Regions from separate parts of the Citrobacter pasteurii genome, predicted to be linked through region 1. Evidence: predicted binding sites of a transcription regulator. Region 1 holds the regulator's gene; each other region holds the start of a gene.

What was found. Region 1 encodes CRP, which controls carbon source genes, mostly activating them, when cyclic AMP is high. Its sites were predicted from a motif close to ATGTGANNNNNNTCACAT; they were not measured.
Region 2: a site for CRP is predicted at 1,745-1,762, ahead of idnD (L-idonate 5-dehydrogenase). Genes of this name have one in related genera too.
Region 3: a site for CRP is predicted at 3,082-3,099, ahead of cdd (cytidine deaminase). Genes of this name have one in related genera too.
Region 4: a site for CRP is predicted at 5,290-5,307, ahead of I6L54_RS22340 (glycine dehydrogenase). Genes of this name have one in related genera too.

Annotation. Positions count from the first base shown of each region.
Region 1 covers NZ_CP077262.1:655,474-663,016, forward strand. The annotation lists gene ppiA (peptidylprolyl isomerase A) at 1-136, shown strand, start outside; gene I6L54_RS03135 (FicA/YhfG family antitoxin) at 243-410, shown strand; gene I6L54_RS03140 (putative adenosine monophosphate-protein transferase Fic) at 400-1,002, shown strand; gene pabA (aminodeoxychorismate synthase component 2) at 1,034-1,597, shown strand; gene argD (bifunctional acetylornithine/succinyldiaminopimelate transaminase) at 1,683-2,900, shown strand; gene I6L54_RS03155 (YccS/YhfK family putative transporter) at 2,996-5,083, opposite strand; gene crp (cAMP-activated global transcriptional regulator CRP) at 5,135-5,767, opposite strand; gene I6L54_RS03165 (OsmC family protein) at 6,074-6,478, shown strand; gene I6L54_RS03170 (phosphoribulokinase) at 6,577-7,446, opposite strand; gene I6L54_RS03175 (YheU family protein) at 7,500-7,543, opposite strand, start outside.
Region 2 covers NZ_CP077262.1:4,580,305-4,587,847, forward strand. The annotation lists gene ahr (NADPH-dependent aldehyde reductase Ahr) at 35-1,054, shown strand; gene idnK (gluconokinase) at 1,085-1,606, opposite strand; gene idnD (L-idonate 5-dehydrogenase) at 1,824-2,867, shown strand; gene idnO (gluconate 5-dehydrogenase) at 2,879-3,643, shown strand; gene idnT (gnt-II system L-idonate transporter) at 3,748-5,067, shown strand; gene idnR (DNA-binding transcriptional regulator IdnR) at 5,119-6,117, shown strand; gene I6L54_RS22130 (helicase HerA-like C-terminal domain-containing protein) at 6,197-7,543, shown strand, end outside.
Region 3 covers NZ_CP077262.1:2,057,830-2,065,372, forward strand. The annotation lists gene I6L54_RS09860 (NAD(P)-dependent oxidoreductase) at 1-780, opposite strand, end outside; gene I6L54_RS09865 (DUF2542 family protein) at 1,014-1,253, opposite strand; gene sanA (outer membrane permeability protein SanA) at 1,256-1,975, opposite strand; gene cdd (cytidine deaminase) at 2,139-3,023, opposite strand; gene I6L54_RS09880 (CidB/LrgB family autolysis modulator) at 3,172-3,867, opposite strand; gene I6L54_RS09885 (CidA/LrgA family protein) at 3,864-4,262, opposite strand; gene dusC (tRNA dihydrouridine(16) synthase DusC) at 4,478-5,422, shown strand; partial or broken gene I6L54_RS09895 (SAM-dependent methyltransferase) at 5,519-5,767, opposite strand; gene mdtQ (multidrug resistance outer membrane protein MdtQ) at 5,934-7,373, shown strand; gene I6L54_RS09905 (DedA family protein) at 7,411-7,543, opposite strand, start outside.
Region 4 covers NZ_CP077262.1:4,624,413-4,631,955, forward strand. The annotation lists gene dagF (2-dehydro-3-deoxy-phosphogluconate aldolase) at 1-391, opposite strand, end outside; gene I6L54_RS22310 (DgaE family pyridoxal phosphate-dependent ammonia lyase) at 388-1,506, opposite strand; gene I6L54_RS22315 (amidohydrolase/deacetylase family metallohydrolase) at 1,490-2,623, opposite strand; gene I6L54_RS22320 (DUF4310 family protein) at 2,682-3,326, opposite strand; gene I6L54_RS22325 (DUF4311 domain-containing protein) at 3,338-4,114, opposite strand; gene I6L54_RS22330 (DUF4312 family protein) at 4,137-4,436, opposite strand; gene I6L54_RS22335 (SFCGS family glycine-rich protein) at 4,439-4,801, opposite strand; gene I6L54_RS22340 (glycine dehydrogenase) at 4,812-5,120, opposite strand; gene cybC (cytochrome b562) at 5,468-5,854, opposite strand; gene pmbA (metalloprotease PmbA) at 5,901-7,253, opposite strand; gene yjgA (ribosome biogenesis factor YjgA) at 7,349-7,543, shown strand, end outside.

The DNA.
Region 1 (7,543 bases):
CGCCGTCTTTGGTAAAGTTGTGAAAGGTATGGATGTCGCAGATAAGATCTCTCAGGTTCAGACCCATGATGTGGGTCCTTACCAGAATGTTCCGTCAAAACCGATTGTTATCCTTTCTGCCAAAGTCCTGCCGTAATCGTATTTTGCGCGGGCAGCGCTTGCCCGCGTTCTCTCCCTTCTCTGCGTAACCCGAAATTGCTGCTTATACTTGTGGCAAGTGTCGGCTCATTCAGGGAGGTCACGTGAAAAAACTCACCGATAAACAAAAGTCCAGGATCTGGGAACAACGGCGAAACGCCAATTTCCAGGCCAGTCGGCGGCTGGAAGGCGTGGATATTCCACGAGTTACCCTGAGCGCTGAAGATGCGCTGGCGCGTGTTGAAGCGTTGAGGAGGCACTATGAGCGATAAATTCGGTGATGGACGTGACCCCTATTTGTATCCGGGCCTGAATGTCATGCGTAACCGCCTGGGAATTCACCAGGCACAGCGTCTGGCGCAGGCAGCTTATGAGTTGACGGCATTGCGCGCGGCCACTATCGAATTGGGCCCGCTTAAACGAGGTTTGCCGCATCTGTGCGCTATTCATCGCCAACTCTATCGGGACATTTTTGACTGGGCGGGACATCTGCGAGAAGTCGATATTTACCAGGGTGATACCCGTTTTTGCCATTTCGCTTATATCGAGAAAGAGGGCAATGCGCTGATGCAGGACCTGGAAGACGAGTCCTGGCTGGTGGGGTTATCGGAAGACAAGTTTGTCGACCGCCTCGCACACTACTACTGTGAAATTAACGTGCTACACCCGTTTCGCATCGGCAGTGGTCTGGCGCAGCGTATTTTCTTCGAACAGTTGGCGATTCATGCCGGGTATATACTCAACTGGGAGGGCATCCAGGTTGAGGAGTGGAACCAGGCAAATCAAAGCGGCGCCATGGGGGACCTGTCCGCACTGCAGGCGATATTTCGTAAAGTGGTAAGCGAAGCCCTGGAAACTGAGTAGAATAGCGCGGTTCTTCTGTACCGGAGCCGCCATGATCCTGCTTATCGATAACTACGATTCTTTTACCTGGAACCTGTATCAATACTTCTGCGAACTGGGCGCAGATGTTCTTGTCAGACGCAATGACGCGCTGACGCTGGCGCAAATTGATGCGCTGAATCCGCAGAAAATCGTCATTTCCCCGGGGCCATGCACGCCGGATGATGCGGGCATCTCGCTGGATGTCATTCGCCATTATGCGGGTAAGATCCCTCTGCTGGGCGTTTGTCTGGGCCATCAGGCGATGGCGCAGGCCTTTGGCGCGACCGTTGTACGGGCGGCGAAAGTGATGCATGGTAAAACGTCGCCGATTACGCATAACGGGCAGGGCGTTTTTCAGGGATTGGCAAACCCGCTAACGGTGACGCGCTACCATTCGTTGGTGGTCGCACCTCAGACGTTGCCTGAGTGCTTTGAAGTGACTGCGTGGAGTGAAACGCAGGAGATCATGGGTATTCGCCACCGGGAGTGGGATATGGAGGGGGTGCAGTTTCACCCGGAGAGTATTCTCAGCGAACAGGGGCATCAGCTGCTGGCTAATTTCCTCAACCGGTGATTTGTGGTTGCTATTCAGTGATTTTTTATTCATATTTTGTGATTATAATTTCACTAACATTTCTGCTTAACAGGGTGGCAATGACATGGCAACTGAACAAACTGCAATTACGCGCGCAACATTCGATGAAGTAATTCTGCCGATTTATGCACCGGCAGAGTTTATTCCGGTAAAGGGGAAAGGAAGTCGAATCTGGGATCAACAGGGTAAAGAGTACGTTGATTTCGCGGGCGGCATTGCAGTGACCGCGTTAGGGCATTGCCATCCGGCACTGGTCGAGGCGTTAAAAACCCAGGGTGAAACCCTGTGGCATACCAGCAACGTTTTCACCAACGAACCGGCGTTACGCTTAGGTCGTAAACTCATTGATGCGACTTTCGCCGAGCGCGTACTGTTCATGAACTCCGGTACCGAAGCTAACGAAACCGCCTTTAAGCTGGCGCGCCACTATGCCTGCGTGCGTCATAGCCCGTTCAAAACCAAAATCATTGCCTTCCATAACGCGTTTCATGGTCGCTCGCTGTTTACCGTATCCGTCGGCGGGCAGCCGAAATATTCCGACGGCTTTGGACCAAAGCCGGCAGATATCATCCATGTACCGTTTAACGATCTGCATGCGGTCAAAGCGGTGATGGACGATCACACCTGCGCGGTGGTGGTTGAGCCAATTCAGGGGGAGGGCGGCGTTACTGCGGCAACGCCGGAATTCCTGCAAGGTTTGCGCGAACTCTGCGATCAGCACCAGGCGTTGTTGGTATTTGATGAGGTGCAGAGCGGGATGGGGCGTACCGGCGATTTGTTTGCCTATATGCACTACGGCGTGACGCCGGATATCCTCACCAGCGCTAAGGCTCTTGGCGGCGGCTTCCCGGTGAGCGCGGTACTGACGACGCTGGAGATAGCCTCCGCATTCCATGTTGGCTCGCATGGTTCGACCTACGGTGGTAACCCATTGGCCTGCGCGGTTGCGGGAGCGGCGTTTGATACCATCAACACGCCGGAAGTGCTGGAAGGTATTCAGGCCAAACGCCAGGCGTTTGTGCAGCATTTGCAGAAAATTGATCAGCAGTTTGATATTTTCAGCGATATTCGCGGCATGGGACTGTTGATTGGCGCTGAGTTGAAGCCGCAGTTTAAAGGCCAGGCGCGTGATTTCTTGTACGCCGCGGCGAATGAAGGGGTGATGGTGCTGAACGCCGGACCGGACGTGATGCGTTTCGCGCCGTCGCTGGTGGTGGAGCAGACCGATATTGATGAAGGGATGCAGCGCTTCGCGCAGGCCGTGGCGAAAGTGGTGGGTTGACGGATTGCCGGATGGCGCTACGCTTATCCGGCCTACGAATCACACCTTACTCTGTAGGCCGGATAAGGCGTTTACGCCGCCATCCGGCAACTCTCTTAACCTTTCATGTCCCGCAACCGGCGGCTCAGCCAGATCCCATGGTGCGGTCGCTGACGCCATGCAACCGACGAAATGGTATGCATGGTGTTCAGATGCCCCAAAACCCGCTGCAGATGCTGCTCAAGGGTGCTTAAAGGCCCATGGGACAGCATCTCTGGCGCTTCGAGAATATTCACATCGCCGGAGCTTCCGGGACCGTCATATTCCAGCCGCTGCTGACAGCGCTGGATCGCAATTTCACAGGACTCCAGATACCGCTGCGCCAAATCCGGCGTCAGCATCGTATGTTCCCTTGCCAGGGTAGTCATTGCATTGATGTGCTCGACGATGAACTGGCTATGCGTAACCCACAGTTTCATGTCCGCCAGATAGTGCGAGTTGAACCCAGGCTCCTGCATCGCCTGGTTCAGCGAGTTGAACAGCGTGTTATGCGCCTGGTTGACCCGCATGCGTTGATACGCCAGCGGTGTGGCCTGGGGATCGTTGCTAAGAATCAGGCGAATGGCCTCCTGATCGGCTTCTAACGCATCGTGGGCGTTTTTACGCAGCAAACCGCTCTGCCACTGCGGCCACAGCCAGAGCATCCCGCCAAAAGCGATCAGGCAGCCAGTGATCGTATCGATAAACCGCGGCACGATAAACTGTTCCCCGTTCAGCGTCAGCAGTTGCAGGGTATATACCGCGGTGACCGTAAAGCCGACGGTAGCCCAGCCGTAGTTTTTGCGGATGGTCAGATAACTCACCAGGGTTATCAGCAGCATGCCTGCCAGCGTGTAACCTTCCTGAATATGAAAGTGCAGCGTAACACCTGCAATCACCAGGCCGACAAGCGTGCCCACCGAGCGGTGTAAAATACGCACCCGGGTTGCCCCGTAGCCATTTTGCGTGACGAACAGGATTGTCATCAAAATCCAGTAGGGTTTGGGCAGGTGTAAGGCGCTGCCCATCAGGCTGGCAATGCTCAACATGACGCTGATGCGTCCGGCATTACGCAGCGCCGGGGATTTCAACGACAGATAGCTTTTCAGGGCAGGGATCAGCGGCAGCCGACGCTGCTTGTCAGCCATTAAATCCCGTGCATACAGCGGGCGCTGGGTGCGTAGCACGCGGGCAATACGGCTGAAGTGCCAGTAGCAAAATTGTCCTACCGGATTGTCCGGATGCTGGTTGGCGATTTTTTCCAGCGTGCCAATTTGTTTATCCATTGAAAAACGCGTCGGCAAGCGGTGATACAAAATGTCATCAGCCAGAACGCGAAGGCGTTCGGCGACGGTGCGCGCATTCCAGCGAATCACCTGTTCGGCGTGGCTACGTTCGACCAGCTTTTGCACCTCTTCCGGCTGGTGGAGGCTAACGGAAATATGTTCCTGTAGATCGAGCGCCTCCTGAAAGGCACGTAGCAGGCGCTTATAATCGTTGTTGCGATGTGCCGACAGCATATGCATTTGCTGATAGCACTGGGTAATCAAATCCACCGCTTTTTGTTGGCGTACCAGTAGGGGAGGCAGCGCTTTTTCGGGATCGGCATGCTGGGTCAGCAGGCTGTACTTGGCCTCACAGTAATCGGCTAATTCGCGGTACAACAAACTGAGCGATTCGCGCAGCGGCTGCTCGCGCCACATCCAGAACCAGAACCAGTTGAACAGGCCGTACCATACTGTCCCCAGCGCATAGATCAGCAGTGGCTCCCAGACGGGCATGTTGCCGGCCAGACTCAGTGTGAAAATCGCCGCGATCAGCGAGGCGGGCAGAAGTCGCGCATGTAACGGGCTTAGCTCGGCGGTCACACCGAGAATCAGCGTCAGGCCGGTGAGGATCAGCGGCAGCGGTATAGTCTGTGCCAGCAGTAACTGCATAATCAGGCTGCAGCCGGCAAACAGCGACGCGCCTATAACCAAACGTTTGAAAAAGCGCTTATGCGGGGTATCAAGACCGGCAATATTGCAGCAGGCAGGGACGAGGGAGAATAAGAGCCCCAGATGAAGCTGACCGATGATCAGACCGACAGCCACAGGTAAACATAGCACCAGCGTCTGTCGTAGTGCGTAGTTGATCTCGGGGTGATAAATCAGTCTTCGCCACATCGGAGCAAACAAAAATGGCGCATTACTACGTAACACGCCATGTCGATGGGATTAACGCGTGCCGTAGACGACGATGGTCTTACCATGCGCGGAGATCAGATTCTGATCTTCCAGCATTTTCAGGATACGACCAACGGTTTCACGGGAACAGCCAACGATCTGGCCAATTTCCTGACGGGTGATTTTAATCTGCATGCCGTCCGGGTGAGTCATTGCGTCAGGCTGTTTCGCCAGATTCAGCAGAGTCTGGGCGATACGACCAGTTACGTCGAGGAAGGCAAGGTTGCCTACTTTTTCAGACGTTACCTGCAGACGACGAGCCATCTGAGAAGACAGACGCATCAGAATATCTGGGTTGACCTGGATTAATTGGCGAAATTTTTTGTAGGAAATTTCAGCGACTTCACATGCGGTTTTGGCACGTACCCAGGCGCTACGTTCCTGGCCTTCTTCGAAGAGGCCTAATTCACCAATAAAATCGCCCTGATTCAGATAAGAGAGGATCATTTCTTTCCCTTCTTCATCTTTGATCAGCACTGCCACTGAGCCTTTAACGATGTAATACAACGTTTCCGCTTTTTCACCCTGGTGAATCAGCGTGCTCTTCGATGGGTACTTATGAATATGGCAATGAGACAAGAACCATTCGAGAGTCGGGTCTGTTTGCGGTTTGCCAAGCACCATGCGCGGTTATCCTCTGTTATAAGCTGTCTCCAGAGCCAAAAAACAACCTGTCTCTGGGTTTGCAAAAATGTGCTTCCCGCTACCTGGGAAGGGGGCTGTCAATACGTGCGACGGCCTGTAATGTGATGTCCTCTGCATACATGCAGTACGTCAATGTATTACTGTAGCATCCTGACTGTTTTAGCATAGCTTTCGCCGTGTGTCTCCTGGTGTCTCGCTTCAGCATGACGCAGGTCGCCTTCCGTTGCGAGAATTGTTATGTACGCGTAATCTGTCAGGAAAATTGAAACATTGGAGTTACGAAATATGCAAGCGCGTGTAAAGTGGGTTGAGGGGCTAACCTTCCTCGGTGAGTCCGCCTCAGGCCACCAAATTTTGATGGACGGTAACTCTGGTGATAAAGCGCCGAGTCCGATGGAGATGGTGTTAATGGCGGCAGGGGGGTGTAGCGCCATTGATGTGGTGTCGATCCTGCAAAAGGGTCGTCAGGATGTCACCAACTGCGAAGTGAAGCTCACCTCTGAGCGTCGTGAAGAAGCGCCGCGTCTGTTTACCCACATTAACCTGCATTTCATCGTAACGGGTCGCGACCTGAAAGATGCTTCCGTCGCGCGTGCGGTAGATCTTTCGGCGGAAAAATATTGCTCCGTGGCGCTGATGCTGGAAAAGGCGGTGAATATCACCCATTCCTATGAAGTGGTTGCCGCGTAATTGCTGATGCCGGATGGCGGCGTTGCCTTATCCGGCCTACAGGGTGATGTTGAGTCGTAGGCCCGATAAGCGAAGCGCCATCGGGCGCTTTCCACATATCACTCTATCTTTTTGCCTTCCATCAGGCGCTGGACCAGCGGCAGCATAATCAATTCCATCGCCAGACCCATTTTTCCGCCCGGTACGACCAACGTATTGATATGCGAAATGAATGAGCCCTGCAGCATCGCCAGTAGCCACGGGAAGTCGATCCCTTCCAGATTACGAAAATGAATCACGACAAAGCTTTCATCGAGTGACGGAATGCTCTTGGCGGCAAAGGGATTAGAGGTGTCGACGGTCGGTACGCGCTGGAAGTTGATATGCGTACGGGAAAACTGTGGCGTGATGTAATTGATGTAATCGTCCATTGAGCGCACCACCGAATCCATCACCGCTTCGCGCGAGTGTCCACGCTCGCTGGTATCGCGGGTCAGCTTCTGGATCCACTCCAGGTTGACGATCGGCACCACGCCAACCAGCAGATCGACATGCCGCGCCACATTTTGTTGCGGGGTTACTACGCCGCCGTGCAATCCTTCATAGAACAGGACATCCGTCGGTTCAGGCAGCGGCTGCCAGGGGGTAAATGTTCCCGGAACCTGATTCCACGGTACGGCCTCATCATAGGTGTGCAGGTATTTACGCGACTGACCTTTGCCCGTCTGGCCGTATTCAATGAAGGTTTGCTCCAGCAGACCGAAGTCGTTAGCTTCGGGGCCGAAGTAGCTGATATGCCGCCCTGCATCGCGTGCTTTGCGAATCGCCATGTCCATCTCCGGACGGGTATAGCGGTGAAAACTGTCACCTTCCACCTCGGCGGCGCGCAGATTTAACTGTGCGAAAATTTTACGAAACGCGAGGCTGGTGGTGGTGGTCCCCGCGCCGCTGGATCCTGTTACCGCAATCACCGGATGTTTGGCAGACATAACAACTCCATAAACAGGTTGGTTTTTTATTATAGTCAGCCGTCGACAACCGATTATTCGCGAAACTGTTTCCGCGGCATAATGTTGACCGTTTCAT
Region 2 (7,543 bases), 990 kb from region 1:
ACTTCCAGTTCAACACCACACTGAGGGAAACACGATGTCGATGATAAAAAGCTACGCCGCAAAAGCGGCGGGCAGCGAGCTCGAACTCTATGAATATGATGCGGGCGAGCTTAAGCCGGAAGATGTCGAAGTCCAGGTCGATTACTGCGGTATCTGCCATTCCGATTTGTCGATGATCGACAACGAATGGGGATTCTCTCAGTATCCGCTGGTTGCCGGGCATGAGGTGATTGGTCGCGTGGCAGCGCTCGGCAGCGCGGCGCAGGATAAGGGTCTGAAGGTTGGTCAGCGCGTCGGCATTGGCTGGACGGCGCGCAGTTGCGGGCATTGCGACGCCTGTATCAGCGGCAATCAGATTAACTGCCTGGAAGGCTCCGTTCCCACTATTCTCAATCGCGGCGGCTTTGCCGAGAAGCTGCGAGCCGACTGGCAGTGGGTGATCCCGCTGCCGGAGAGTATCGATCTGGCGGCAGCTGGCCCCTTGCTGTGCGGCGGTATCACCGTGTTCAAACCGCTGCTGATGCACCATATCACCGCCACCAGCCGCGTCGGGGTGATCGGTATCGGCGGCCTGGGACATATCGCCATTAAGCTGTTACACGCGATGGGTTGTGAAGTGACCGCATTCAGTTCCAACCCGGCGAAAGAACAGGAGGTGCTGGCGATGGGAGCGGATAAGGTGGTCAACAGCCGCGATCCGGATGCGCTAAAAGCGCTGGCGGGCCAGTTCGATCTCATCATTAACACGGTTAACGTCGATCTCGACTGGCAGCCCTATTTTGAAGCGTTGGCCTACGGCGGTAACTTCCATACCGTCGGCGCAGTGCTGAAGCCGCTGCCGGTACCGGCATTTACCTTAATTGTCGGGGATCGCAGCATCTCCGGTTCGGCGACCGGGACGCCATTCGAGCTGCGCAAGCTGATGAAGTTTGCCGGGCGCAGCAAGGTGTCGCCTACCACTGAGCTGTACCCGATGTCGCAAATAAACGAAGCAATCCAGCACGTGCGTGATGGCAAGGCCCGCTACCGCGTGGTGCTGAAAGCCGACTTCTGATGCCGGGCTCAGTCCCGCAAGGGGCTGGGCTTATTGCCCGTTACGAAACGCGAGCACCGCCTGGCGGCACTGTTCCGTCACATGCTCAATATCATGGTTCACGTCGATGCGGGCAATATCTTTCTCATCGTCCTGCGGACATTCCAGCGCGTCGAACTGACTTTTGAGTAGTCCCACCGGCATAAAATGGCCTGCCCGACGCTGCATGCGTGCCAGAATGGTCTCGTAGTCGCCGTCCAGCCACAGAAAATGCACATTCGGGCTACCCTGACGCAATATATCGCGATACTGTTTTTTTAATGACGAGCAGACAATAAATCCGGTCTCATTCTTTTTAAATAAACTGTATGACGCGTCATTTAATCGCGCCAGCCACGGCAGTCGGTCTTCATCGGTTAATGGAATACCTTCAGACATTTTATCAATATTTTTAGCGGGATGGAGATCGTCGCCATCAATGAATTTAGCCGATAATACAGCGGCAATTTTACTGCCAATTAAAGATTTACCGCTACCCGAAACGCCCATTAAAATATAACTTTCCCCAGCCATTGAAAAAACTCCAGATTCATATTCTATGGCGCGATACTACGCCTTCCACATTGCAGAACTCACCTTTTTTTGCCGCGACTGAGCAGATTTACAGGGCGCATCACGTTATGCGTAACATTGTAGTGTAACAATTTCTCAGCGTGATCTGTATCACAAATAATAACAATTAAAACCGTTTAAATGCTGCCGAGGTTACTACCTGACCAGTGAGGCATTTATGCAAGTCAAAACCCAATCCTGCGTTGTCGCGGGTAAGAAAACTGTTGCCATTACCGACCAAAATATAGAATGGAATAATAAAGGAACGTTGGTACAAATTACCCGCGGGGGAATTTGTGGTTCCGATTTACATTATTATCAGGAAGGCAAAGTCGGTAATTTTACCGTTAAAGCGCCGATGATTTTAGGCCATGAAGTTATTGGTAAAGTAGTGCACAGCGATTCAACAGAATTACATGAAGGTCAGTCGGTGGCGATTAATCCGTCGAAGCCCTGCGGCCACTGTAAATACTGTCTGCAGCATGAAGAAAACCAGTGCACGGAAATGCGCTTTTTTGGCAGCGCCATGTATTTTCCCCACGTCGACGGCGGCTTCACTCAGTTTAAAACCGTCGATACTGCGCAGTGCATCCCCTACCCTCAAGAGGCCGATGAAAAAGTCATGGCCTTTGCCGAACCGTTGGCGGTCGCGATCCACGCCGCGCATGAAGCGGGCGACCTGCAGGGCAAGCGCGTGTTTATCTCCGGCGTCGGGCCTATCGGCTGCCTCATCGTCAGCGCGGTAAAAACGCTCGGCGCGGCAGAAATCGTCTGTGCGGATATCAGCCCGCGCTCGCTCTCGCTGGCGCAACAGATGGGTGCCGATACGCTGATTAACCCGCAGCAGGACTCGCTCGACGCGTGGAAAAAAGAGAAAGGCTACTTCGACGTCAGCTTTGAAGTCTCTGGTCATCCGTCCTCAATCACCACCTGTCTGGAAGTGACCCGCGCGAGAGGCGTGATGGTGCAGGTCGGCATGGGCGGCGCGGTGCCGGACTTCCCGATGATGATGCTGATCGGCAAAGAGATCGCGCTCAAAGGCTCGTTCCGCTTTACCACCGAGTTCAACACCGCGGTGTCGTGGCTGGCGAATAACGTTATCGATCCGCTGCCGTTACTCAGCGCTGAATATCCGTTTACCGAGCTTGAACAGGCGCTGATATTCGCCGGGGATAAAACCCAGGCGGCGAAAGTCCAGCTCGTTTTCGAAGACATAAAATAAGGAATAACATGATGAACGATCTTTTTTCACTGGACGGCAAAAACATTCTGATCACCGGTTCAGCCCAGGGTATTGGTTATTTACTGGCGACCGGGCTGGGTAAATATGGCGCACAGATTATCGTTAATGACATTACGCCGGAGCGTGCGGAGGCCGCCGTCGCCAAATTGCAGCAGGAAGGGATCCGCGCCGTGGCCGCGCCGTTCAATGTTACGCATAAACAGGATATCGATGCCGCCATCGACCATATCGAAAAAGACATTGGCCCGATCGATGTGCTGGTGAATAACGCCGGTATCCAGCGTCGCCATCCGTTTACCGAGTTCCCGGAGCAGGACTGGAACGATGTGATTGCCGTTAACCAGACGGCGGTATTCCTGGTCTCGCAGGCGGTAACGCGTCGCATGGTGGAACGTCAGGCCGGGAAGGTCATCAACATCTGCTCCATGCAGAGCGAACTGGGCCGCGACACCATCACGCCGTATGCCGCCTCGAAAGGCGCGGTAAAAATGCTTACCCGCGGAATGTGCGTTGAGCTGGCGCGCCACAATATCCAGGTCAACGGGATCGCACCGGGCTACTTCAAAACCGAGATGACCAAAGCGCTGGTCGAGGATGAAGCCTTCACCTCCTGGCTGTGCAAACGTACGCCAGCCGCGCGCTGGGGCGATCCGCAGGAGCTGATCGGCGCGGCGGTATTCCTCTCTTCTAAAGCATCCGATTTTGTAAACGGGCACCTGTTGTTTGTCGATGGCGGCATGCTGGTCGCCGTCTGATACCACACAACGCAACATCACGCAGCGCCCAGGCGCTGCCTTTTTGGCACAGACACCCTAAATCATTCGAGTTGCAGGATGACGGGGATATAAGAGAAACGATTATGCCATTAATAATAATTGCGGCAGGCGTCGCGCTGCTCCTGGTTCTGATGATTGGCTTTAAAGTTAACGGCTTTATTGCTCTGGTTCTGGTGGCGGCGGTCGTTGGTTTTGCCGAAGGGATGGATGCACAGGCCGTTCTGCACTCAATACAAAACGGGATCGGTGGCACGCTCGGCGGGCTGGCGATGATCCTCGGCTTCGGCGCAATGCTCGGCAAACTGATTTCCGATACCGGTGCGGCCCAGCGCATCGCCACCACGCTGATTGGCACGTTCGGTAAAAAACGCGTGCAGTGGGCGCTGGTGATCACCGGTCTGGTGGTCGGTCTGGCAATGTTTTTTGAAGTCGGCTTTGTTCTGCTGCTGCCGCTGGTGTTTACGGTGGTGGCCTCGTCCGGCCTGCCGCTGCTGTATGTCGGCGTGCCGATGGTCGCCGCGCTATCCGTGACCCACTGTTTTCTGCCGCCGCATCCAGGGCCGACCGCGATTGCTACCATTTTCGAGGCCAATCTCGGTACCACCCTGTTGTACGGATTTATTATTACTATCCCGACGGTGATTGTTGCCGGGCCGCTGTTTTCTAAGCTGCTGACCCGCTTTGAGAAAGCACCGCCGGAAGGGTTGTTCAACCCGCATCTGTTCACCGAAGAAGAGATGCCATCGTTCTGGAACAGTATCTTTGCGGCGGTAATCCCGGTCATACTGATGGCGGTCGCCGCCGTGTGCGAAATTACGCTGCCGAAAACCAACAGCGTGCGGGTGTTCTTTGAGTTTATCGGCAACCCTGCGGTCGCGTTGTTTATCGCTATCGTACTCGCCATTTTTACCCTTGGTCGACGTAACGGACGTACGATCGAGCAAATTATGGATATCATTGGCGACTCTATCGGCGCAATTGCGATGATTGTGTTTATCATCGCCGGGGGCGGCGCGTTTAAGCAGGTTCTGGTCGACAGCGGCGTGGGGCAATATATCTCGCACCTGATGACCGGCACGTCGCTTTCTCCGTTGCTGATGTGCTGGACGGTTGCCGCCTTGCTGCGCATCGCGCTCGGTTCAGCCACCGTGGCGGCGATCACCACCGCAGGCGTGGTGCTGCCGATTATCAACGTCACCCATGCTGACCCGGCGCTGATGGTGCTGGCTACCGGCGCGGGCAGCGTGATTGCGTCCCACGTTAACGATCCGGGATTCTGGCTGTTTAAAGGCTATTTTAATCTCAGCGTGGGCGAAACGTTGCGCACATGGACGGTAATGGAAACGCTGATTTCCATTATGGGTCTGCTGGGGGTTCTGGCGCTGAACGCCATCCTGCATTAAGACGGTATTACCGGGGAGCACAGGTCTGCGCTCCCCGGCACTGGAGAGAAAATGAGGAACCACAGAATTTCTTTGCAAGACATCGCCACGCTGGCGGGCGTGACCAAAATGACGGTGAGCCGCTACATTCGCTCGCCGAAAAAGGTCGCAAAGGAAACCGGTGAACGCATCGCGCAGATTATGGAGGAAATTAATTACATCCCCAACCGCGCGCCCGCGATGCTGCTTAACGCGCAAAGCTACACGCTCGGCGTGCTGATCCCCTCGTTTCAAAACCAGCTGTTCGCTGACATTCTGGCCGGTATCGAGTCAGTCACCTCGGACCATAACTATCAGACGCTGATCGCCAACTACAATTATGACCGGGAATCCGAGGAAGAGTCGGTGATCAACCTGCTGTCGTATAATATCGACGGCATTATCCTGTCCGAGAAATATCACACTCTGCGCACGGTTAAATTTCTGCGTTCAGCCAACATACCGGTGGTAGAACTGATGGATATTCAGGGCGATCGTCTGGACATGGAAGTAGGGTTCGATAACCGTCAGGCGGCATTTGATATGGTCAGCACCATGCTGGACAAACGCCAGCGCCGCAAAATCCTCTACCTTGGTTCAAAAGATGATGTCCGCGATGAACAACGCTATCGCGGCTACTGCGATGCCATGACGCGTCGTGGTCTGGTGCCGCTGCGCGTCAATCCGCGCGCTATTTCGTCCATTCATCTCGGCACCCAGATGATGCGGGACGCGCTGGCTGCGCATCCGGATTTAGACGGCGTGTTTTGCACTAACGACGATATTGCGATGGGCGCGCTGCTGCTGTGCCGCGAGCGCGAGCTGGCCGTTCCGGAACAGATCTCAATTGCCGGTTTTCACGGGCTGGAAATGGGCAGGCAGATGATCCCAAGTCTCGCCAGCGTGATCACCCCGCGTTTTGACATTGGCCGTATGGCGGCGCAGATGTTGCTGAGCAAAATCAAGAACAACGACCATAACCACAACACCGTCGATCTCGGGTATCAGATTTATCACGGCAATACGCTTTAAGTCATTTTCTCTCGCCATCGCATACTCTCTTTGATGGACATTGCCTATACTCCAGGCAGGATAAATGGAGGAAATCTCAATGAGCGCACCCCTGCTAATTGCCCGCACGTCGGACACCGAACTGTTTTTACTGCCAGGCATGGCCAACCGTCACGGGCTGATTACCGGCGCGACCGGGACCGGTAAAACCGTCACACTACAAAAGCTGGCCGAATCGTTGTCCGAGATTGGCGTACCGGTATTTATGGCCGATGTGAAAGGTGACTTAACCGGCGTGGCCGAGGAAGGACAGGCCTCTGAAAAGCTGCTCGCCCGCCTGAAAAATATCGGCATTACCGACTGGCAACCGCATGCTAATCCGGTCACGGTGTGGGATATCTTCGGCGAAAAAGGTCACCCGGTGCGAGCCACGGTATCTGACCTCGGTCCGCTGCTGCTGGCCCGTTTGCTGAACCTTAACGATGTGCAGTCCGGCGTACTGGATATTATCTTCCGCATTGCCGATGACCAGGGTCTGCTGCTGCTCGATTTCAAAGACCTGCGGGCCATCACTCAGTATATTGGCGATAACGCCAAATCCTTCCAGAATCAGTACGGCAATATCAGTAGCGCCTCGGTCGGGGCTATCCAGCGCGGACTGCTGTCGCTGGAGCGACAGGGTGCGGCGCACTTTTTTGGCGAACCGATGCTGGACATCAAAGACTGGATGCGTACCGACGCCAGCGGCAAAGGGATGATTAATATCCTCAGCGCCGAGAAGCTCTACCAGATGCCCAAACTGTACGCTGCCAGCCTGCTGTGGATGCTCTCCGAACTGTACGAACAATTGCCGGAAGCGGGCGATCTGGAGAAGCCAAAACTGGTGTTCTTCTTCGATGAAGCGCACCTGCTGTTCAACGATGCCCCGCAGGTGCTGCTGGATAAAATCGAGCAGGTGATCCGTCTGATTCGCTCGAAAGGGGTCGGCGTGTGGTTCGTCTCGCAAAATCCGTCGGATATTCCGGACAACGTGCTTGGCCAGTTGGGTAACCGCGTGCAGCACGCCCTGCGCGCGTTCACGCCGAAAGATCAGAAAGCAGTGAAAAGCGCGGCGCAAACCATGCGCGCCAACCCGGCGTTTGATACCGAGAAAGCCATTCAGGAGCTGGGCACCGGCGAAGCACTGGTTTCATTTCTGGATGCCAAAGGCAGCCCGTCGGTGGTGGAGCGGGCAATGGTGATTGCGCCCTGCTCCCGCATGGGACCGGTGACGGACGATGAGCGCAACGGGCTGATTAATCACTCTTCGCTGTACGGAAAATATGAGGAAGAGGTAGATCGTGAGTCCGCCTATGAGCGCTTACAGCAAGGCGTTCAGGCCAGCACCGGGCAGCAAAATACGCCTCCCGCCAACGGTAAAGCGGTCGAGGTTGACGACGGTATTCTC
Region 3 (7,543 bases), 1.4 Mb from region 1:
GATGATCAATGCACTTTTTGCGACGGTAATATCGCCGCTGGCTTGTCGGGCACGTTGCAGGAAATCGACGGCAATTTCAACGTGATTCGCTCTCTCAAACAGAGGTAACGTTGAACCGTAAGACATCCCTACGGTAATCAGTACCGCGCGATATTCCGCTTTGAGTTGCTCAATGGAAAGAGTATGGCCAACTTCGCAATTGCACCTGATGGTCACGCCCATTTCCACAATACGGGCAATCTCATGATCCAAAACCGTCTGCGGCAGACGAAACTCTGGAATACCATAGCGTAACCAGCCACCAGGCTGAGCCTGCTTTTCGAAGAGGGTGACGTCATAGCCAAGATTACTCAGCGTTACACTGGCCTGTAATCCGGCCGGGCCTGCACCGATGATGGCGACCTTGCCCTGCGTTTTTGTTGCGGGCTGATAGATTTTCATTGCCGTCTGCTGTTCAAAATCGGTAATAAAGCGCTGCAGACGCGCAATATCGATTGGTTTATCAATTCCTGAACGCGTACATCCGCGCTGGCATAATTTTTCGGTTGGGCATACCCGGGCGCACACCGCACCGAGCGCATTATTTTCCCGGATAGTTTCGGCCGCGCCTTTAAAATTGCGGAAATAAATGGAACGAATAAATTTCCCGGGGTCGGTTTGCGCCGGGCAATCCTGACTACAAGGGGCATCGTGACATAATAAACAGCGGGAAGCCTCTTTTATTGCTAATAAAGGGGTAAAAGCCGACGTGAGCTCATCCAGATAATTTTGTTGTGGCATATTTTCTTCCTTAATGCTTGAGTAAATTAAGGCAAAGCGTTAATAACAAAATATTAAAATAGAAAGGCTATTCTTAAGGCTAAGCACTGCAGGAAGAGTATTCTGTGAAAGGATTCACAAATAGAAGATAGTTTGAGGGAAATGCTGGCGGGCAGCATTAATCCCTTATATTGAAATGGTAACTATTATCATAATATTAGCTATTCTCAAGCGATAATATATAGGTAATATCGTTAGCGATAAAAGACTAAATAAACAACCATACCGAAAGATAAACATCCGCATCCAGCATAAACCAATACATAAGACCAGAACTGTAATGGGGCTTCATTCCGGTAGGCATAAACCGGCTCACGCGCATTCTTCTTAATTTTATCTACCGCGCCAGTACGCCAACCTTTCCAGGCTTCACGGAAACAAAACACGGGAATGAGCAAAAAGGCCAACACGACGAAAAGGGTTTGTACATCCATGCTTATTTTCCTTGTTTCTTTTGTAATTCGAGTAATTGTTCAGGCGTGACTGCCGGATATCCCTGCGCATCGTCCGGTACCTGATGCATGCCAGGAATTGGCACCAGGGGGCCTAAAAAGCGCGGTTCGCGTTTGAAAAGGTAGAGATCGGCGAGTGCGCCAAAACGGGCACCAAATTCACGTACCCGCACGGTGAGCATATCTTTTGGCGAAGGTACCGCATAGCACTGGGCCTGAATCCCCATATGCAGCGCAATAAATAAGGCGCGTTCACAGTGGAATCGCTGAGTAATGATGATGAAATCGTTGGTATCAAATACCTTGCGGGTACGCACGATGGAGTCGAGCGTACGAAACCCGGCGTAATCAAGCACAATGTCAGCCGGATCGACGCCTGCGGCAATCAAGTCTTTACGCATCGTCATCGGTTCGTTGTAGCTTTGCTGCGCGTTGTCGCCGCTCAGCAGCAGATAGTTTACTTTTCCGCTGTTATAGGCGTTCAATGCACCCTGAATGCGGTAGCGGTAATACTGGTTGATGACGCCGGTGCGGTAATACTTCGCTGTACCGAGAACCACACCCACCTGGCGGTAGGGCAAATCCTGCAGTTCGTCGTAGATGTAGGGAGCCGTCTTCCAGCTCATCCACCTGTCGAGTCCAAGCACAGTCAACAGCAGCAAGCCAAACAAGACTAACAGGCTGTAAAACACGCGCTTTAACATGCAGAAAACTCGTTATTTGGATGGAATTTCAATCAGGCTACTGTACCCAACGACGGAGCGCAAGAAACAGCAGTCTGATTGAGGGGATTTTAGGCATTCTGTGTATTGCCGGATGGCGGTGTAAACACCTTATCCGGCCTACAAACTGGCGTTATTGAGACCATTAACCGAGTAGTACGCGCTCGATATTATCGCAGCCCAGCGCGTTCAGGGTGGCAGACGTCGCGTCCCACTGGATAAGCGCCGCATCCGCTTTTTCTGCCAGCACCGCACGTTGAATGTCCGGATAGTCGTAACCGTTCAGACTCAACAGGTTTAATGCACCCTGCAACGGTGGCAGCGTTGGATTGAAGGCGGCGTTTTCAGCATAACTGCCGCTGAAAATCTGACCATCTTTACACTCCAGCGCCACGCCGCTTGGGGATTTGCTGTACGGCATATGGCATCTGTTGGCGGCGGCAATCGCCGCCTGGGTCAGCGCATCGCCTTGCAGCGCGAAGCCGTGATCCTGGTCATCCATCAACAGCGTTTTGATGTCGAGATCTTTTGGCCCAAAAGCGTCCGGCAGATAGTCGCGTAGTGCGTGTGGTTCACGCCCAGGCAGATGAATACGTAAATCCAGCCCGCTGTTCAGCTCATTCATAAACTGACGGCAGTGCCCGCAAGGGGTGTAGTTGACGGTAATCGCGGCGAGTCCTTTTTCGCCACGTAACCAGGCATGGCTAATAGCGCTCTGCTCGGCGTGAACGGTTTGCTGCATTGTGGCACCAAGAAACTCCATATTCCCACCGAAATACCAGGTTCCGCTGATACCTCGTGAGATTGCGCCGACGTTGAAGTTGGACAGCGGAGTACGCGCGCAGGCCGCAGCTAAAGGCAGCAGAGCGAATGCCAGCGCGTCTTCGTCCAGTCCCGATTCGCGTTTCAGCAAAGATACCTGCTCAGCCGTCAGCATGGCGGGGAAATGTACATCCGCCAGAATAGGGGCCAGGGCTGATTGCAAGTTATCCGCGAGTTGGGCAAAAGCAGTTTGAAAACGTGGATGCATGGCGTTGCCTCATAACAATGTAATGGAACCGTAGTTTACGGGCCTGATAGGGCTTTATATGTGATCCAAATCTCATTGTGTATGCAACTGATGAAACTTAAATGAAAAATGTGCAACGCATCGCAAATAAACAGCTTAAAAATGCTGATTAGCCAACCACTGCCAGGATAACCGGGAACAGGAAGGGGGCAACCAATGAGGTAATAATCCCGCAAATAACCAGCGCCAGAGAGCTAAACGCGCCTTCCTGGTAGTCCAGCTCTGCACAGCGTGCCGTGCCCAGGGCGTGCGAAGCGGTGCCCATGGCCAGCCCACGAGCCGCCTTAGTACGGATACGCATTGCATTGAGCAGGGTATGGCCAAATACGGCACCGAGGATACCGACAAAAATGACGCACACTGCGCTGATTGCCGGAATACCACCAATACTGCCACCCACAGCCATAGCGATAGGCGTGGTTACGGATTTAGGCATAATAGAGGCGGCAATCTCTGGTGAAGCCCCCATCAGCAGGGCAATGGATGTGCCCGTGACCATGGCCACGACACTGCCGGCAAAACAGATGGCGATAATGGATTTCCAGCGGGCACGGATTTGGTGCAGCTGTTCATATAACGGATAGGCCAGAGCGACGACAGCAGGTTGCAGTAAATCGTTCAGCACCTCGCTGCCTTTGAAGTAGTGATCGTAGGGGATACCGGTCAGCATCAGAAAGGGAATAATCACCACCATGGCGACCAGCAACGGGTTCAATAGCGGCATTTTAAATCGCGCTGCCAGCTTACGTGCAGCAAAAAATACCGCCAGGGTGAGGGGTAACGACCACCAGATATACGACATCATTGTTTAGACCCTTTTTGGCCAACGATTTTGCGTTCGCCGTGAACAATGTGCGAGCTCCAACTCACTACCAGGAATACGACCAGTGTACTGATGGTGCAGGACACCACGACCGGACCAAATTGTGCGCGTAGCAAGTCAAAGTACTGCATGATCCCCACGCCAATCGGGACAAACAGCAGGGCCATATAACGAATCAGTACGTAGCAACCTGGGTTTACCCATTTTGCCGGTAAGATCTGTAATGCCAGTAATACAAACAGAATCAGCATGCCGATAATGCTGCCCGGAATCGTTATAGGCAGCAGTGATGCAAGAAAAATACCTGCATAGAGGCAGGCATAAATGAGGACGAATGCGCGTAAATATTGCCAGATAATGTTCAGTGACTTGCTCATAATTGAAACCCTTGACGAGACTGATTCATCATACAATTAAACTTTAAAACGTGCTACCGATCACATCATGAATTCTAAGCATAGTGGAAATAGATATCAGGAACATCAGGCAATGCCCCTAATCAGCATAACCAAATCTGTGCCCGGCGCTGAGACGCTTTAATCTCCTGCATAGAGACGTTACCATAGCGCCTCTCTTTTTTGCGGGTAACAATATGCGTGTTTTACTGGCGCCGATGGAAGGCGTGCTCGACTCACTGGTGCGCGAGCTGCTGACTGAAGTGAATGATTATGATCTCTGTATCACCGAATTTGTTCGCGTGGTAGATCAACTACTACCGGTAAAAGTCTTTCACCGCATTTGCCCTGAACTGCTTAACGCCAGCCGCACAACATCTGGTACCCCTGTGCGTATACAACTGCTGGGGCAGTATCCGCAGTGGCTGGCAGAAAATGCAGCCCGCGCGGTTGAGCTGGGTTCGTATGGTGTCGATCTAAACTGTGGCTGTCCGTCGAAGCTGGTGAACGGCAGCGGCGGCGGCGCAACGTTACTGAAGGACCCTGAGCTGATTTACCGTGGCGCGAAGGCCATGCGTGATGCGGTTCCGGCTCATTTACCGGTGACGGTAAAAGTGCGTCTGGGCTGGGACAGCAGTGACAGGCAGTTCGAAATCGCTGATGCCGTCCAGCAGGCTGGTGCCAGCGAGTTGGTGGTGCACGGTCGAACCAAAGAGCAGGGCTATAAGGCCGAGCACATTAACTGGCAGGCTATTGGTGAGATTCGCCAGCGTCTCAATATCCCGATTATCGCGAATGGTGAGATCTGGGACTGGCAAAGCGCACAGGACTGTATGGCCATCAGCGGCTGCGATGCCGTGATGATCGGGCGTGGTGCGCTTAATATTCCGAATTTGAGTCGCGTGGTGAAATATAACGAACCACGTATGCCATGGCCTGAAGTCGTGACGTTACTGCAAAAATATACCCGACTGGAAAAACAGGGTGATACCGGGCTGTATCATGTGGCGCGTATCAAACAGTGGCTGGGCTATCTTCGTAAAGAATATGTTGAAGCGACAGAACTGTTTCAGGAAATTCGGGCTTTGAATAATTCACCAGATATTGCACGCGCGATTCAGTCCATCACAAGTGCTGCCTGATTTATTGCCGGATGGCGGCGTACCCGCCTTATCCGGCCTACGGAACGGACGCGTAATTCGTAGGCCTGATCAGCGCAGCGCCATCAGGCATCAGGATTACACAGGCTTACGTACGCTGAGCAGAAATATCATCGGGCGTTCTTTTTCTTCGTCCAGCGCCGGGTTGGCGGCAATTTGTTCAGCCGATAGACCCCATTAATCCAAACAAACAATCTCAAATCCGGTGGTAACCAGGGCGTTAATCCAGGTTGCCAGCTTACGATGTTGTTTTTTGACGCCTTCAGCAAACCAGTTACTGATGCGCTCGCCTTCCTGCTGATAGTGATTAAGCGGCCAGGAAAACTGCGCGGTATTTTATAACTCAGTTGAATTATTTTTACAGAACAATTTGTTATGTATATGTTTTTTAATCATGTGATTTTATTTCAAAAGATGTATTGCCACGCGTAACTAAAAAAGAGAATGTGGTAAGTCGTACTCTCTGTGCATCTTTTCTAACCTGTATATTCCCATGAATCGTAATTCTGTTCTTGTTGCAACGGCATGTTTGCCGCTGCTTATTTTGATGGTTGGTTGTGCACCCATGCATGACAATCGTCAATCGCTGTCACAGCAGACGCCCGCTGTGAACGTTGATTCCGCGTTGCCTGCGGCATTAAAAAATGGTTGGCCGGATAGCCAATGGTGGAAGGCGTATCACGATCCACAGCTGAATGCGTTGATTGACAGCACCCTCAAGAATTCTCCAGACATGCAGGTAGCAGAACAGCGCATTCAACTGGCAGAAGCGCAGGCTAAAGCGGTTGAGGCGCAGGATGGTCCAGAAGTTGATTTTTCCGCAGACGTTGAACGTCAAAGAATGTCGGCAGAAGGTTTAATGGGACCGTTTGCCATTACCGATCCTGCTGCAGGCACGACCGGGCCGTGGTACACCAATGGAACCTTTGGTTTAACCGCAGGCTGGAACCTGGATCTGTGGGGTAAAAACCGGGCTGAAGTAGCGGCGCGTATTGGTGAGGTGAAAGCGCGTGAGGCTGAACGTGAGCAAACTCGCCAGTTACTGGCGAGCGGCGTATCGCGTCTGTACTGGGAGTGGCAGACGCAGGCGGCGCTGAAAACCGTTCTGACGCAGATTAAAACCGAGCAACAGAACGTCATCACCGTCGATCGTCAACTGTATCAAAACGGGATTACCTCTTCTGTCGAAGGTGTTGAAACGGATATTGACTCCAGTAGAACGGAGCAGCAGCTGAACGATGTCAGCGGCAAAATGAAGGTGATAGAGGCGCGGCTGAGCGCACTGACCAACTCGCAATCTTCCGTCATGAAGCTTAAAGCGACGACGCTACCAGCGGTAGAAAGCCAGCTACCGTCCCAGCTTGGTTATTCGCTGCTGGCTCGCCGCCCTGATTTACAGGCCGCACACTGGTACATCGAGTCATCGCTGAGCAGCATTGATGCGGCAAAAGCGGCATTCTATCCGGACGTTAACCTGATGGCTTTTTTACAGCAGGATGCGCTGCATCTGAGTGATTTATTCCGCCATTCCGCGCAGCAGATGGGGGTGACGGCTGGGCTGACACTGCCTATTTTTGATAGCGGCAGACTGAATGCGAATCTCGATATCACGAAAGCGCAGAGCAACCTGACGGTGGCAAATTACAACAAGGCAGTGGTCGATGCGGTGAATGACGTTGCTCGTGCGGCATCACAGGTAGAAACGCTGGCGCAGAAGAACCAGCATCAGCAGCAAATTGAACATGACGCACAGCGCGTTGTGGGGCTTGCGCAGGCACGATATAGCGCCGGTATCATTGCGGGTTCCCGGGTTAGCGAGGCCAAAATTCCGGCGTTACGCGAACAGCTTAATGGTCTGGTTCTACAGGGACAGTGGCTGGATGCTTCTATACAGCTGACCAGCGCACTGGGCGGCGGTTATCACGCGTCCTGATTAATCGGCCCGACGGTGTTCCGCTGTCGGGCCATCTTCATTGCGCTTTACGCGTGCTTCGCCGTTTCATCCACCAGCGGACGCCCGCGACAATCCCGATAACCAGAACCAACCACACCGCATGTTTAATATGCTGGTCGAGGCTATGCAACCATGGGGCAATCACTTCA
Region 4 (7,543 bases), 950 kb from region 1:
CGGTGGAGATTTTCACCCTGCCCGGCGTGCCGGTTGGCGAGACCAGACCGTTGACCACCGTCTCCTGCTGGCCCAACAGCGCGCGACTGGTCGCCACACCGGTAAAGACCTGATTAACATGCTGCGGCTGTACCTGACGGGAAATTTCACTGACCATCGCCGACTGGTTTGGATCGCCCGCCCCCAACCCCACGGAGAGCGCATTGTCGATAAGCGCCGCGTATTCACGCATATCCGCGACCGCGCTTGCGACATCCGGGTAATTTTTTGACAACACGCCGACCAGCACGTGTCCTTCCGCCGCCGCGTAAATATCCCGCGCATTTTCTTTGGAGCCAGCCAGCACGTTCAGGCAGACGCGGTCGCGATAAAAGTTAGGGGTCAGTTTCATGCGTTTTTCTCCTGCGAAATCACTTCACCAATTCGACGGGCCACAATTTCCAGCTGCGCGCGATCCACGCTGCGCACATCGGCTTCGATAATGCCTTCGTTGGCTTTGTACCCACGGAAGTAAATCGCGTACTCGCCGTGTTTCAGGGCTTCAACCAGTTCGCCCGTGGCGATCCCGGTTACCGCTTCGTCAAACTTAATTTCCGTACGGGCGATGTCGCGCCCTGCGCTGTCCCACACCACGCGGGCGCTCACGCCGTGCAGCTGGTTCAACGCATTAATGAACGGCGTCATTTTCTCGACCATCTCCGCGCCGCTCTCTTTCTGGGCGTTCAGATACAGTTCGATAGCGCAGGTCAGGCCAAGAATCCCCTCTTTGCCCACCTTCATCGCCCGGCCGATCCCCGCCGTCTGGCGTTTCACCCACTCAACGTACTGGGTTTTGCCAATCACCAGTCCACTGGTTGGCCCTTCAATCGCCTTTGCGCCGCTGTAAATCACCAGGTCTGCACCAAGGCGGTAGTAGCACTGCAAATCTTCTTCCGCCGCTGCGTCCACAATCAGCGGCAGGTTATGCGTGCGCGCCACCACCGCGGCCTGCTCCACGCTGAGCATGCTTTTCTGTACGCAGTGGTGAGATTTGATATACAGAATCGCCGCTGTACGCGGTGTAATGGCCGCCGCCAGCTGTGCTGCGGAACATTCGTTGGCATAGCCCGCTTCCACCAGCTTACCGCCGCCGAGCGCCACCATGGTGCCTACCGGTGCACCAAAGTTGACGTTGTGGCCTCTGGGCAGCACAATTTCGTTGTTTTCGATGGGCGTAACGTGCAGGTTTTCCAGCAGCCAGTCGCTGTCTTTAACCAGCACCGCAGCCACCGACTGGGCGATTCCCGCCGAGGCGCAAGAGACAACGGTTGCCCCTTCCACTTCCAGTAATTTCGCGATGTAGTCGCCGGTTTTATTGACCAGATCTTTCATTTCGAAGTACTGATTCATCCCCGCCATTGCGGCCTCAACCACTTCTGGTCGCGGCGTGGAAACACCGAGCGCCGTCATGCGGCCTGATGTGTTAATTACCTGTTTTAAATTGTATTTCTCAAAAATCGAAGGCATGTTCCGCGCTCCCTTGTTCGGTCATATAGCCCTTGCCCGCACGTATGGCGGCAAGCGGCACCAGCAGTTGTTCAGCCTGCAGGCTGTCGTTTTCGGCATCTACCAGCACGGTTGGCTGGCGCTTAAGCGTAAAGAGGGTCAAATCGGCATCCAGACCAGGCTGCAGTCGCCCTTTCTGTTTCAGACGCAGGCCGTCAGCGGCATTGGCGGTCACGCACTCAATGACCTGTGGGAGCGACATCCCCATGGCGAGAAATTTCGACATCACATTCGCCAGGGAGAACACCGGACCGCTGATACGGTTGCGGCAATAAATATCGGAGCTGATGGTGTGCGGCAAAATGCCAAGACCGATAGCGCGTTTTGCTACCGCAAAGCTCAGGCTGGCAGTACCGTGACCAACGTCCAAACGCACGCCGCGTTGCAGCGCCCGCGTGACAGATGTGCGCAGCTCGCCTTGCGGCGTCAGAATACGGTTCGGCTTACCGTTGTAGCAGTGGGTAATAATGTCGCCCGCACTCAGGCGTTCGGCGATCTCATCGAGATTCGGCGGGTTGTTGCCAATGTGCACCATCAGCGGCAGGTCGCCGTTCTCTTTTTGCATCTCTTTGGCACGATCCAGCGGGGTGATGCCGTTAACACCTACCACGCTACTGCTCATGCGCGCCTTCAGGCCGACGATAAAATCAGGGTGGCGTTTCACCGCCTGCCGCACCGCATCAGCGTCAATGTTGGCCATGTTAGCCAGCTCATTTTGGGCGATAAGCCCAACGCGGGAGATATTCAGCAGCGCATACACTTCCGTCGCCGCTTCCCGGGTCAGGGTGTAAAAATCGTCGATATCATCCGCCCCGGTACTGCCCGCATCCACGACGGTGGTAACGCCGGTCGCAATACCGACGCTGTCCGGTTGGTCGTGATAAATCGGGGATTTGGGATAACAGTGAACGTGGGAATCAATCCAGCCTGCACTGACGTAGCACTCGCCGCCGAGCTCAATAGTTTTCAGCGCTGAACCATCAACGTTGCCTAATGCCGCAATTTTGCCGTCTTTCAGCGCAATATCGCTCACCGTATCGTCAACGAGGCGCGCACCGCGCAGGAGTAAATCAAACATCGCTCTCTCCTTTGCCGGATGGCGGCGTAACCGCCTTATCCGGCCTACAAATCAACAGTTAGCTAATGGCAATCGGGAAGATGGAACCGAGGATCATCGCGCCGAGGATCGCCCCGCCGGTGATCGGTTTTTGCCACAGGTAAAACAGCAGCGCGCCCGCCAGTGAACCGATGCCGATAGGGATAGAAGCCGTCATCGCGCTGAGGATAATCAATGGCCCGAGGAAGCGGCCAGAGGCGTTACCGGCCCCCATCATGACGTCCGCCCCGTAGGTTGAATCGCTCTGATTGATGGTGAACTTACGCGCCAGAATGATGATGTAGCCAATCGCCAGGCCAATCACCAGGCCGGTGACCAAAGAGGCGGCGAAGTTGGCAACCGGGAAGATAATGCCCGCACCCAGCAGCAGCGCCGGAACACCTAATCCGACTCCGGTCTGAATCGCGCCGCCGATATCCAGAATCCCCACCAGCGAACCTTCAATAATGCGGGCAAACAGGAAGCTTGCGCCAAATGCCGCCACCGCCCCGTAAGAGCCGGTGTCCATTCCCGCCTTTAGCATCGCCACAAAAGCCACTTCGTTAAATGCGCCGATACCGTACAGGTAGTACATGTGCGTTCCGGCAAAAACGCCGGAAGAGAGCAGGCCAACGAAGATCGGGAACGACCAGTCGGCAAACCAAAAACCTTTATTTTGTTCCATGATGGCCTCCGTTATTTGCCGCTGAGTGAGTTGTGGATCAGTTCCAACCAGTTCGGCACGGTCAGATGGAAGGATTCGATCATCTTCATATCGAAGCCGCGGAAGAAGCCGCTCAGGACAAACAGCGCGACGATAGCCACCATCATGACTTTGGTAACGTGGTTCCAGCCGCTCTCTTCCACGCCTTTACCGATCAGAATACCAAGGACCAGACCCGGGACAGCGTTACCCATAATCAGTTGCGCCGCGCCGCCAAAGACGGTGGCCCAGAAGCCTGATTTCTTACCGGCATCGATCGCCGCCAGCCAGAAGATCACCGGCATTACCGTGTTGACCAGCAGGTTGGCTGCAGGAACCAGCACCTTAACGGCGGTAACTTGCAGCGCTTCCGGTACGGATGACGCGGTGAGGTTAAGGAAGGTCACGACAATCATCCCGATAACACCACAGGCAATCGCCATGCGCTTGGGATCGTGCAACGTTTCACCGACGTTGCGGTTTTTAACCATCAGCGCGGCGGCGCCCCAGTTGGGGATGATGCGATGGTCGACATCCTGCGTGAACGCCCCCGCCGCAACGGAAGAAGCCCAGGCGTTAAAGAAGAAGCCCAGGCCGAACGAGAAGTGAGAAGCCGGATCCCCTTCGCAGGAATTCAGTTCTCCCAGAGTACGAAACGCGCCCATCCCTTGAGTGGTAGGCGCATGAAACATGCGTGCAGCCCCAGCGCCGACACCGACGCCAACCAGGCCACCAATGATGAGCGATTTTATTAATATTATCAGGAACATATTTATGCCTTTTAATAAAGAATCAGCGTTGCGTAACGAAATCCACCTTGTCGAGATTGATGGCAGTCACGTTGACGGTCACATCCAGCTCCACGCTGAAGGTGCGTCTTTCCCGGCGCAGAAAGAGAAATAAAAACGCCTCTTTGCGCACCGTTTCACGTGCTTGAACAACCTGCACATCCTGTGGCTCAATACGCAGTAAGATATGCGACGATGCTTTCATCACCGCAGCCTGAACGTGGTTCAGGGCATCGGCAAAGGCGCGCGCTTTAGCCTCGCCCTTGCCAGTGACTCTCACCGTGGTGGTGAATTGCTCTTTCATACTTAAGCGCCGTGTTTCTTTTGCCACGCCTGTACCAGGCGCTCGCCGAGCTCTTCTTTGTCCATAAAGCCGAACCCCAGCACGTTGCAACCTTCGTTGATGGCCGTTACGCCTTCATCAACCGAGCGCATGCCGTATTTCGCCTTGTAGCCGTATTTGGTCTGCGCGGTAATCGCCCCCGCCCCGCCGCTGCCGCAAAACGAGATACCAAAGGTGGCGTTTTCCGCTTTCATCACATCACCCAGCTTCATATCAGCGGCAACGCCCGGTACCACAACCGCACGGCCACCCGCTTTCTCAACGCCTGCCGCCACTTTCTGGCCTTTACCCAGACGATCGCCAATCACTACGGTAATCTGTTCCATCTTTTGCTCCTTAAAGGTTGTCTTTCGCGACTTCGAAGTGCACCGACAGCAGCCAGGCCTCTTCCTCAGGAAGATTGCCAAACTCGGCGACGACGTCGCGGGCAAGCGCCATTGATTCGGCAGAAATTTCATCAAACAAGCTGGCATCGACTTCAGGTAAGGGTTCACCCGTTACCGAGCGGTGCGCCATGGCGCGAACATGCGACGTCAGCATCTGTTCTTGTACTGCGTTGGGAATAATGTGGCATTCACGCAGCAAGGCATACACCTGCGCCAGCATGCGGTCGGCCAGTTCCACCGATTCCCCCATGTCATTCATTACAGCTCCGTTATTCACTCGTCTTACCCCACTAATGGCTCTGAGGGTAAAGTAGCGGTGGAGGTTAAAAGTTTGTAGCGAGTTGTTTTCCACTTCGAAGTGGAAAGGGACGCAGCGACAGTGATCTGTGCCGCAAAACGGGTCGGGTTCACGATTTATCGCTGGAATAATGTGATTGAGATCGCATGAGGAACAAGGAAAGTGGAGGGCAGAACGAACAATGCGTGGGTGATAAAAATGAAAAAATGTGATGGGTATAGCGTTTACTTATGGGGAATGGTGTTGCCGGATAGCGACGCGATGACGGTTTATCCGACCTGCGGACTACACAGGCCGGATACAACACATTAGCGGTACTTCTTGTGGTAAGCGTTGCGGGTTGTTTTCAGCTCTTCCGCTGCGGCTTTCGCCTCTGAGACTTTACCTTCATTCGCCAGCTTAAGCGCGCCATCAATCTGACCGATCAGCGTGTCAAAACCGTGACGAAAATCTTTCATCTCCGGGCTATCAGGGGATTTGCTTTCCAGCTTCGGTGGCGTTCCCTTTTGTGCATCCAGCGCAGCTGTACGCATTTTGGTTAACGCATCTTTTAGCTCGGTCGCGTTATCCGTTTTTTCAACGATCTTCAGGTTGTCGTTGAGGATCCCCATGTCGTCTTCAAGATCGGCTGCAAACGCAGAAGAACCAAGAACCAGCGTTGAAGCCGCGACGATCGCTAACAGGTGTTTACGCATTGCTCACTTCCTTTTTTATTATTAAAAATTAACGCATTAACGAGTATTACTGCCCGGCGATCTTCATCTCCGGCAACAGTACCGAACCACACTGTATATTGCTGCGGGTTTCAATATCATTACCGACGGTGACGATATTTCGCCACATATCTTTTAAGTTACCGGCGATGGTAATTTCGCTCACCGGGTACTGAATTTCGCCATTTTCAACCCAGAAGCCCGCCGCGCCGCGCGAGTAATCTCCGGTAATACCGCTCACGCCCTGCCCCATCAGCTCAGTCACCACCAGGCCTGTGCCCATCTCTTTGAGCAACTGCTCGAAGCTTAGACCCTGTCCCGGAATTCGCCAGTTGTGGATCCCGCCCGCATGCCCGGTGCTCTTCAGCCCCAGCTTACGTGCGGAATAGTTGGTTAACAGCCATTGAGTCAGCACGCCGTCTTTAATGATGTCACGGCGCTCAGTCCGTACCCCTTCACTGTCGAATGGCGACGACGCCAGTCCCTTCAGCAGGTGCGGATGCTCTTCAATGGTCAGCCATTCCGGCAGAATTTGTTTGCCCAGCGAATCCAGCAGGAAGGTCGATTTGCGGTACACCGAACCACCGGCAATCGCGCCGACCAGGTGTCCGAAGAGTCCGGTCGCCACTTCGTTGGCAAAAATAACCGGTGCTTTCATGGTGGAGAGCTTACGCGGCGACAGGCGCGATAACGTGCGGCGCGCACAGTCGGCCCCCACCCATTCCGGCGTTTGCAGATCACCCATCGCACGGCCAATGGTGTAAGCGTAATCGCGTTCCATATCGCCATTTTCTTCCGCGATCACGCAGCTGGAAAGGGAATGTCGTGTGGAGCAGTAGCCCTGCAGCATGCCGTGGCTGTTACCAAACACTTTGATGCCATAGTGGCTGTTAAAGCTGCCGCCTTCGGTATTGGTGATGCGTTTGTCCGCCTGCAACGCTGCCTGTTCAGCGCGCGCCGCCAGTTCGATAGCTTCGTCAGGGGAGACTTCAGCTGGGTGGAACAGATCCAGATCGGGCGCATCAAAGGCCAGCAGGTCTTTATCCGCCACGCCTGCGCACGGATCCGGTGAAGTGTAACGGGCGATATCCAGCGCGGCCTGCACGGTACGGGCAATCGCCTGCGGACTTAAATCGGTGGACGATGCGCTGCCCTTACGGTTCTGGTGGTAAACCGTAATCCCCAACGCGCCATCGCTATTGAATTCGACGTTCTCCACTTCACCATAACGGGTGCTGACGCTAATACCCGTGGTCTTGCTTACAGCGACTTCCGCGCCATCCGACTTACCTGACGCTAATTCCAGTGCCGTCGAGACCGCTTCTTCCAGAATCTTACGCTGCGCTTCAACTTGTGAGATTACTTTCATCGCAAATGCCATAATGTAGAGAGAGTTTCTCTGAAGTCTAACAGAGAACCGTTTTTCAGTGCGCATCTTAACTGGTAACATTAGCCTCTTTTTTTAAGGAGCCTGACATGACTAAGCAGCCCGAAGACTGGCTCGACGACGTTCCCGGTGATGACATCGAAGACGAAGACGATGAAATTATCTGGGTCAGTAAAAGTGAAATTAAACGTGACGCCGAGGAGTTAAAACGCCTGGGTGTGGAACTGGTCGAACTGGGGAAAAACGCGCTGGATAAAATCCCGCTCGATGCGGATTTACGTGCC